2 regions of the Arthrobacter sp. efr-133-TYG-104 genome follow, and region 2 is predicted to be linked to the other one. Evidence: predicted binding sites of a transcription regulator. Region 2 holds the regulator's gene; the other holds the start of a gene.
The links. Region 2 encodes LexA, which represses DNA repair genes until DNA is damaged. Its sites were predicted from a motif close to TCGAACANNTGTTCGA; they were not measured.
Positions count from the first base shown of each region.

Region 1: QRN04_RS13395 (DUF6504 family protein) is a predicted target of LexA. The motif match lies at 3,296-3,311, and genes of this name have one in related genera.

Region 1 is NZ_JARVTA010000017.1:76,356-81,182, forward strand. It holds gene QRN04_RS13370 (MBL fold metallo-hydrolase) at 1-376, opposite strand, end outside; gene QRN04_RS13375 (S-(hydroxymethyl)mycothiol dehydrogenase) at 373-1,458, opposite strand; gene QRN04_RS13380 (mycoredoxin) at 1,601-1,861, opposite strand; gene QRN04_RS13385 (SOS response-associated peptidase) at 2,008-2,787, shown strand; gene QRN04_RS13390 (hypothetical protein) at 2,818-3,207, opposite strand; gene QRN04_RS13395 (DUF6504 family protein) at 3,348-3,701, shown strand; gene QRN04_RS13400 (DNA polymerase III subunit alpha) at 3,705-4,827, shown strand, end outside.
Region 2 is NZ_JARVTA010000018.1:103,505-108,331, forward strand. It holds gene hflX (GTPase HflX) at 1-890, shown strand, start outside; gene QRN04_RS13955 (ATP-dependent DNA helicase) at 883-2,946, shown strand; gene lexA (transcriptional repressor LexA) at 2,976-3,722, opposite strand; gene QRN04_RS13965 (LysM peptidoglycan-binding domain-containing protein) at 4,156-4,488, shown strand; gene QRN04_RS13970 (histidinol-phosphate transaminase) at 4,593-4,827, shown strand, end outside.

The sequences.
Region 1 (4,827 bases), on a different contig from region 2:
CTTTGAGCGCAGCACCAGCCACGGTGAACTCGTCACCGTCCACGATCTCAACGTCCGGGGCCGTGTCAGGGAACACCGCCCGCCACAGCATCATGTCGTCAGCATGGAGGTGAACGGGCGCCTTGACGAGCTCCGCGAATGCCCCTGCGGACGCGATGTGGTCGTCATGTCCGTGCGTGAGCAGTACGGCCTTTACCGCGCGCCCGTCGACGGCGGAGCGAATGGCTTCGGGGTCATGGGCAGGATCAATCACGATGCACTCGGAATCGTCCCCGACGATCCAGACATTGTTATCCACGTCCCAGGTGCCACCGTCAAGGGAAAACGTGCCGGATGTGACCACGTGATCGATGCGGGGGCTGCTTGCGGAGCTCATAGTTCAACAACCGAGCGCAGCACAGTGCCCTGGTGCATCTTGTCGAACGCTTCTTCGACGTCGTTGATGGTGATGCGCTCGCTGACGAAGGCGTCGAGATCCAGTCTGCCCTGTTTGTACAGGTCCACCAGCATGGGGAAGTCGCGGGATGGCAGGCAATCTCCGTACCAGGACGATTTCAAGGAACCACCCCGCCCGAACACGTCCAGCAGGGGCAGTTCCAGGGTCATCTCCGGTGTGGGAACGCCCACCAGTACCACCGTTCCGGCGAGGTCCCGCGCATAGAAAGCCTGCTTGTACGTTTCCGGCCGTCCGACCGCGTCAATGACGACGTCGGCGCCGAAGCCGCCGGTGAGTGCGCGGATTGCTTCCACGGGGTCCCCGGCGGAGGAATCCACCGAATGGGTGGCTCCAAGCTCTTTGGCACGTTCGAGCTTCTTCGCATCGATGTCGACGGCGATGATGGTGGTGGCGCCCGCGAGCGCTGCACCAGCGATGGCAGCTGTGCCCACACCGCCGCATCCGATCACGGCAACGGAATCGCCGCGCTTAACGCCACCGGTGTTCAGGGCCGCACCCAACCCGGCCATGACGCCGCAGCCGAGCAGGCCGACGGCGGCAGCATCGGCGTCGGGGTCCACTTTGGTGCATTGCCCGGCGGCAACAAGTGTCTTTTCGATGAAGGCGCCGATGCCCAAGGCCGGGGAGAGCTCCGTGCCGTCCTCGAGGGTCATTTTTTGGGTTGCGTTGTGGGTGTTGAAGCAATATTGTGCTTGGCCGCGGTTGCAGGCACGGCAGTTGCCGCAGACAGCGCGCCAATTCAGGACCACACGGTCCCCGGGGACGACGTTGGTGACGTCCGGGCCCACTGCGCTGACAACACCGGTGGCTTCGTGGCCGAGCAAGAACGGGAAATCGTCACTGATGCCGCCGAGCTTGTAGTGAAGATCGGTGTGGCAGACGCCGCTGGTGAGGATGTCCACCAAAGCCTCACCGGGCCCCGGTTCGGGAACCAAGACGGTTTCGAGGGTTGCGGGTGCGCCCTTGGAGCGGACGACGACACCTTTGACTGCGTGGACCATGAAATGTTCCCTTCGGCCGTGCGGAGAGCAGGCCTGCTTAAAACAGCAGGGCCCGCTACGGATTTCCCGTTCTGTCTATCACACGTGGCAGACAGTATGTGGAATGTTTCCGTGCGGGCCCGGGGCGCGGGCGCCTCTACAGCTATACGACGGCCAGCCGGCTCTCGACGTCGGAAGCGGACGGGTTGGTGGCGGCCGTTCCGTCGGGGAAGAGCACGGTGGGGACAGTGCGGTTGCCCCCGTTGAGCTGCTCGACGAGCTCGGCAGTGCCTTCGACTTCTTCGATATTGACTTCGGTGTAACCGATGCCCTTGGCGTCCAGCTGCTTCTTCAGGCGGTTGCAGTATCCGCACCATGTGGTCGAGAACATTGTGATGGTGCCGGATTCGGGAGTGAAGTCCATGGGCTCTCCTCTGTAGGTATTCTTGCGGCTGCAGGTAGCTGTAGCCCTTGATGGGTCCGTTCGTACCAACGGTATCCCGGCACTGAAAAATTCCCCGCCTCGGTGACCTGCTGGTGCCCCGCCCGGGTAAAGGGCAGACTGTTGGCATGTGTGGACGTTATGTGATGGCTCGTGCGGTGGGGGATTTGCTCGCCGACTTTGATGCTGAACTGGACAGCGAGAATGCCCGCAAGGAGATCGCCCTCGAAAAGTCCTGGAACGTGGCGCCGACCGATGCCGTTCCTATAGTGCTGGAACGGCTACTCGACGACGGGCCGAAGCGGCAGTTGCATGTTGCCAAATGGGGATTGGTGCCGTCCTGGGCCAAGGATGCCAAAGGCGGTGCCCGGCTCATTAATGCACGCAGTGAAACTGTCCTTGAAAAGCCCTCGTTCCGGAAAGCCGCTGCTGCCCGGCGTTGCGCCGTCCCGGCGGACGGGTATTACGAGTGGAAGAAGGGTGAAGGCAAGAGCAAGCAACCGTACTATGTGCACCCTGGGAACGGTGCGGCGTTGGCGTTCGCCGGGTTGTATGAGTGGTGGAAAGACCCATCGGCCGCTGAGGACGATCCCGGCCGGTGGCTGCTGTCCATGTCCATCCTCACAGCCGATACTCCAACCGCTGAATCCGCCCAGACCAGGCGGAGCGCTTCGGTGTTCGATGAACTGACAACCCTCCATGACCGCGTGCCGCTGCCCATGAGCAGGGAAACCATGCAAGCGTGGCTCGATCCGCGGGAGAAGGATGCCGCGGGTCTTGTGGAGATGGTCCGTTCGAGGGCGCACGACGCCGCCGCCGACTGGACGCTGGACCCGGTGGGCACCGCCGTCGGAAATGTCAGGAACAATTCCCCGGAACTGATCGAACCCGTCCAGGGCCTGTTCTAGCCCGTTCTTCGCCGGCTTCCCTGCGACGCCTCAGAGTGCCTCAGCGACTGGCACGCCTGACTGGAAATCCCTGCCGTCGGCTTCGCTGAAGGCTGTCATGATGTGGCCTTTGCTGAGCCCGTGGATGGCGGAGGCAGGGAAATTGCCGGTGATGACGTTGCCGGAGTGCTCCACGCCCTTGATGTCGTAGTTCTCCTCCGCGCTGAGGGAGTGATTGAACGAGAAGAACGACACTGCTTCGCCGTTCATGAATTCAATGCCGAGCCTGCGCTGGGAGGAATAGTCGGGGCTGGCCGCGACAAGGCCTACAACGTAAGCGCCGGAGCCCGGTATGGTGCCGTCGATTTCAAACCGGGCCACGAGGTTGCCGGCAGTGGCGGTGATGCTGACCTGCTTCAAGAGTGCGTCGTGGGTGCTCATGCCCCAATCCTGCTCTGTGGGCTCCCCGCCGTCCACCCCTGAACTTCGAAGTAGGTTTTGTCGCCTGGGCGTCGTAAACTTGAAGTATTCGAACATACTTTCGAATAGACAATTCGAATGGGCAGGCAAGGAGCGTGGAGATGGGGCTGTTCAGCGAGTCCGTGGACGTCACCTGCACCGACACCGGCCAGCCGCAGGCGGTCCAATGGAAAGGGACCCGGTACACAGTCTGCAGCGAACCCATCCGATGGTTCGAACGGCGCCAATGGTGGGCCGAAGAAAACCGGGCACCCCTCGGCAGCGGAGCCGGCCTGGTAGACCACGAGATCTGGCGGGTGCAACTCCAACCCGCACATGAGGCCACCGACTCCACCCGCACCATCACCCTCGACCTTGTCCGCTACGTTGGCAGCCACACAAGCAACCGGTGGAGACTCCTGCGCATCCACGACGCCGCACCAGCCAAGGCCGTCGAACCCGATGAAGCAGCGTGACCCTTGAGCTTCACCCACTTGCACGTCTCCACGGCATTCAGCGCACACTACGGCGTCTCCTGGCCCGATGAACTGGCCCAAACCGCAGCCGCAGACGGCGCAACAGCGCTCGCCTGCACAGACCGCGACGGCCTCTACGGCACCGTCAAACACCTCAAAGCCTGCATGAGCGCCGGCATCGACCCCATCGTCGGGGTCGACCTCGCGGTCTTCGACGACGACGGCGACCACCGCACCCAAGTCGCGGGCCGCGTCGTCGTACTCGCCCACGGGAACAACAACGGCGCAGGCTACCGCGCCCTCTGCCGCCTCGTCTCCGACGCCCACGCCCGCACCTCCGGAAAAGCCGGAGGCGCCATCCCCGCAGCAGTGACCCGTGCCGAACTCGCTTCAAGGACCTTGGACCCGAAAACCCTCAAACCGGTCCTCACCGTCCTGATCGGGCCCGACTCGGACGCCGGACGGGCCATGGGCGGACGCAAATACCTCAGGCCCCGCACCCTGTTCAAACAATGGATCGACGCCATGCCGCCAGGTACCGTCGTCGCCGAAGTTGTTTCCCACCTCAGCGCCCCAGGAATACCGCTCAGCACAGCCCACGCCGTCCGCATGCTCAAGCTCGCCCTGGAATACAACGTCCCCGCCGTCCTCACCAACGCGGTCCGCTACTGCGCCCAAGACGGCGCCCCCACGGCAGATGTCCTCGACTCCGCACGGACACTGAAATCACTCCCCGAACTCACCTCCGAGCCACTGCTCCAACCCACCGGACAGGGATGGCTCAAAAACGGGCAACAAATGCTCCAGCTGGGCAAAGAAATCATGCATGCAGCCGGACAAGGACAAACCGGGCTCCACAAATTACTCGCTAACACAGAAGCGCTCGCCGACAAATGCCGCATGGACCCCGTGGGAGACATGGGATGGAAGAAGCCCGTGGTTCCCGAGTCATCCATCATCGGAATCGACTGCGACCCCATGATGGAACTCTCCCAGCGATGCGAAGCGGGAATCACCCGCAGATTCCCAGGCATCAAAGGCCCGGCAAGAGAACAGCTGCGCTCGCGGTTGGACCATGAGCTGGGGATCATTGGAAAGCTCGGATTCGCCCCGTACTTCCTGACCG
Region 2 (4,827 bases):
TTCTCCCGCGCTTGCGTGGTTGGGGTGACTCGATGTCCCGGCAGGCCGGTGGCCAAGTGGGTGGGGCCGGTGCAGGTATGGGCTCGCGTGGTCCGGGTGAAACAAAGATCGAACTCGATCGCCGTCGCATCCGGACCCGGATGGCTAAGCTTCGTCGTGAAATCGCGGCAATGAAGCCGGCGCGTGAGACAAAGCGGGCCAACCGCCGTCGTAATGCTGTTCCGTCTGTAGCGATTGCCGGGTACACCAACGCCGGAAAGTCGTCGCTGCTGAACCGCCTGACGGACGCAGGCGTGCTCGTGGAAAACGCGCTGTTCGCCACCCTGGATCCCACGGTTCGCAAGGCGCAAACACCGGACGGCATCGGTTACACGCTCGCGGACACCGTCGGGTTTGTTCGTTCGTTGCCGACGCAGCTGATTGAAGCATTCCGCTCCACCCTGGAGGAAGTGGCGGATGCGGACTTGATCCTGCACGTCGTGGATGCTTCGCACCCGGACCCCGAGGGGCAGATCGCGGCAGTGCGGTCCGTGTTCAGCGAGGTGGACGCACGCAAGGTCCCCGAGATCATTGTCCTGAACAAGGTCGATGTCGCCGATCCCTTCGTGGTGGAGCGCCTCAAGCAGAAGGAACCCCGGCACGCGGTGGTGTCCACCCGGACCGGACTCGGAATCTCTGAGCTTTTGGAGGAGATCAGCCGGTCCATTCCGCGGCCTGGTGTTCGGCTTGAAATGCTCATTCCTTACGAGCGCGGCGAGATGATCAGCAAGCTGCACAGTTCCGATGCTGAGATCCTGAGCCTGGACCATGAAGAAAGTGGAACGCGCGTCGTGGCGATGGTCCGGGAGGGCCTCGCTGCCGAACTGGAGTCATTCGTCAGTAATGGTTGAGAATGTCGCGGCGGACGCCGTCGAGTCGGTGGGGGAGAAGTTCACCCTGGAATTGCTGGACCGCGCTGTCTCCGGCATGGGTGGTCAAAGCCGTGCCGGCCAGCATGAGATGGCCAAGCACGTCGCCCGGGCCATTGAAACCGGTGAGCATTTGCTGGTCCAAGCCGGAACGGGAACAGGTAAGTCCTTGGCTTACCTGATTCCTTTGATCGCCCATTCCATGGTCAGCAACAAACCGACACTGGTGTCCACCGCAACCCTGGCGTTGCAGACGCAGATCGTTGGCCGGGACCTTCCCCGGTTGCTGGAAACGATCAGCCCTGCGCTTGAACGCCCGGTCAACGTTGCGCTGGTCAAAGGCCGGGCCAACTACGTCTGCTTGCAGAAGCTCGACGGCGGATTTCCCAGCGAGGAGCCCTCCGAGGGCCAACTGTTCTCACTCGGTGAGGACACCAGCGTCCCGCACTTCGCCGCCTCCATGGGGGGACCTTCGTCCCAACTTGGCAAGGAAGTGGTGCGGCTTCGGGAGTGGGCGGAAAAGACCACCACGGGGGACCGGGATGAGCTCATGCCCGGCGTGACGGACAGGGCATGGCGCCAGGTGTCCGTCACGTCCATGGAGTGCCTGGGGGCACAGAAGTGTCCGATGGCTGAGGAGTGCTTCAGTGAGCTGGCGCGATCCCGCGCTGGGGAGGCCGACGTCGTCGTGACGAATCACGCGATGCTGGCCGTCAGCGCCTTCGAGGGCCTCGCTGTTCTGCCCGAGTACGACGTCGTTGTGGTGGATGAGGCACACGAGCTACAGGACCGCGTCACGGGCGCAGTCTCGGGCCAGCTCTCAGTCGCCATGGTCCATGCTGCAGCTTCAAGTGCCCGAAAGCACACCGCCATCACCGTTGATGCACTCAACGCCGCTGCCGATCGATTGGATATGGCGATCGCCGGAGCGCCGAACGGGCTGCTGCCCAACGGACTCGATGACGAACAACTCGATTGCCTGGACCAGTTGCGCGAGGCAACGCGCGCAGCGCTCTCGGATTCGAAGCCGGATTCCTCGGGATCAAACTCTGCCGACGGCGGGAGGCAGCTGGCGCGCTCGCGGCTCATGCTCATCCTGGAACTCTGCGAACGGCTGCTCGCCGCCAAGGAGAATCGGGAGGTGGTCTGGTTCTCGCGCAACAGCACCTTCGACCCCCAGCAGGGGTACTCCCAGCCGGACGAGACCGCACCGGCCCTCATCAATATCGCGCCCCTGAGCGTCGCGGGAAGGCTCCGGGAAGGCCTGTTCACGGGCCATACAGTAGTACTGACGTCGGCTACGTTGGCAATCGGTGCTGCGTTCGAACCTGCGGCCGGCGGGCTGGGCCTCTTGGGCGACGGCGCGCCGAGTTGGACCGGGATCGACGTCGGTTCCCCCTTTGACTACCCCAAACAGGGGGTCCTCTACGTGGCGAAACACCTGCCGAAGCCAGGCCGCGGTACTTCCTTGGAGGCCTTGGATGAATTGGAGGACCTGATTCGGGCCTCCGGCGGCGGGGCCTTGTGCCTCTTCTCCTCGCGCCGGGCCGCGGAAGAAGCCGCTGATGCCATGCGGCTGCGGCTGGATGTGGATATCCTCTGCCAAGGCGAGTCCACAATGGCGGCCCTGGTCAAGCAATTCGCCGACGAGCCGGACACTTGCCTGTTCGGAACCATGTCTCTGTGGCAAGGAGTGGACGTTCCGGGAGGTTCCTGCCGCCTGGTGGTGATTGACCGTATTCCTTTCCCCCGCCCGGACGACCCGTTGATGACGGCGCGCTCCAGAGCAGTCGCACAATCCGGCGGCAACGGCTTCATGGCAGTCTCGGCGACACACGCGGCCATCCGTTTGGCACAAGGCGCGGGCCGGCTCATCCGCTCCACAGGGGACCGGGGAGTTGTGGCGGTCTTGGATCCCAGGCTTTCGACAGAACGCTACGGGGCGTTCCTGCGGGCAGCACTGCCGCCGTTCTGGCCCACGGTGGACCGAACGGTGGTAAGGGGTGTACTGGAGCGCCTGAGTAGGAAGAGCGCCTGAGTAGGAACTGCGCCTAGAGGGAACTGCGCCTACAGGGAACGCAGTACCGAGACGACCTTGCCCATAATGGTGGCCTGATCACCGAGGATGGGCTCATATTGGGTGTTTTGTGGCAGCAACCACGTGTGGCCGTCCCGTTGGCGGAACGTCTTCACGGTTGCTTCGTCATCCAAGAGGGCAGCGACGATGTCGCCGTTGATGGCGTCGTTTTGCCGTCGCACCACCACCCAGTCACCGTCGCAGATGGCGGCGTCGATCATTGAATCTCCGGCAACCTTGAGCATGAACAGTTCGCCGTGTCCCACGAGCTGTCGTGGCAGGGGAAGGACATCTTCCACTGTCTGATCGGCCAGGATCGGCCCACCGGCTGCGATGCGGCCTACCAACGGCACCATGGCTGTGTCGCTGGCGCTGGCCAGTTCGGTGACCGCGAGCCCACCGGCACTCCGAAGGCGGGCAGGTTCCTCAACCCCGGGAATGGGCCCGCCGCCGTCGAGGGTCAAGGGCATCAGGACTTCCATTGCCCGAGGGCGCTTGGGGTCCCTGCGAAGGTAGCCCAGCTTCTCCAGCTGGGTCAGCTGGTGGGTCACGCTGGAAAGGCTCGCAAGGCCCACCGTATCCCCGATCTCACGCATGCTGGGCGGATATCCATTGTCATTGACCGAGCGCTGGATGGTCTCGAGGATCTTCTTCTGCCGGACCGTCAGGCTCTTGGGGCTCTTTTGAGGCTGTTGGCTACGCAGGGGAGCGCTACCTCCTGTGGCTTTCGCTGCCATGTTTGCCAATGCCTTTCCGTCCGGACCGGGCGCGATACGGACCGCGCCGATGATGCCGGGCCTAAAAAATGTCAGACCCTGTTGGTTCACTGAAACAGTGGCTGCTTCTTCCATCAAACGTAGGGCAGGCACGGACCTTTATCAAACATTTGTTCTAGCGAGTCTCGACACCGTTCGTTGATAAGTGCTAAAAAGGTCTTAGCAAGGTTCGAATATGTGTTCTAACAACACCGCAAACCGTGCCGATGTTCGAAGAAAGTGTTCGAACGGTTCGGGTGGCGTCGGGAGAGCATACGGAATTGACCGCCGCGCATCGGACACCGGGGCACGGCAATCGCTCAGAAGGGCAAAGCTCATGTCTGCAATATCAACGCTTGAGGGTCTTCTCGGAGGGCCAGCGCCTGCACTTGCAGTTGCGCAGTCGGCACCAGTCATGGACGTGAAATCGAAGTCCACGCGGCTTCGCCTGACGCGCAGGGGGCGGATCGTCTTCTTCGGCATCCCCGCAATGCTGCTGGTGGCCGCGTTGATCACCCTTCTTGGCTTCGTCACTTCCCCGGCAAAAGCCTCGGACACCCAGGCTCAACTGCGTCCACCGGTTGCGATCTCCGTCACGGTTCAGCCCGGGGAGTCCCTGTGGGGCATCGCGGGGGCGGCCGCGCCCGGCCGGGATCCCAGGGATGTCATTGCCGAGATCATCCAGCTAAATGACCTCAGCGGCGGCAGCATCCATCCCGGCCAGAAGTTGTTCGTTCCAGCCGGCTAGAGGGCCGTGCCCAGGGAATCTGGCAAGTGTCCGGGCATACCCGTCGCGCGGTCCAAGGGGTCACAGTTACGCACCCATCCACGGAGGCCCTTAAACTGGAAACTGTGAGTGACAAGCTTGAGCGACTCGACCGACTTCCCCTCCGGACCAACCTGCGTGGACTGAGCCCTTACGGGGCGCCGCAGCTGGATGTGCCTGTTCTACTCAATGTCAATGAGAACACCCATGGCGTGCCGGTGGATGTCCAGGCAGCCATTACGGAGGCGGTCGCAGCCGCGGCCACTGGACTCAACCGCTACCCCGACAGGGAGTTCACGGAGCTGCGCCAGGCCTTGGCGG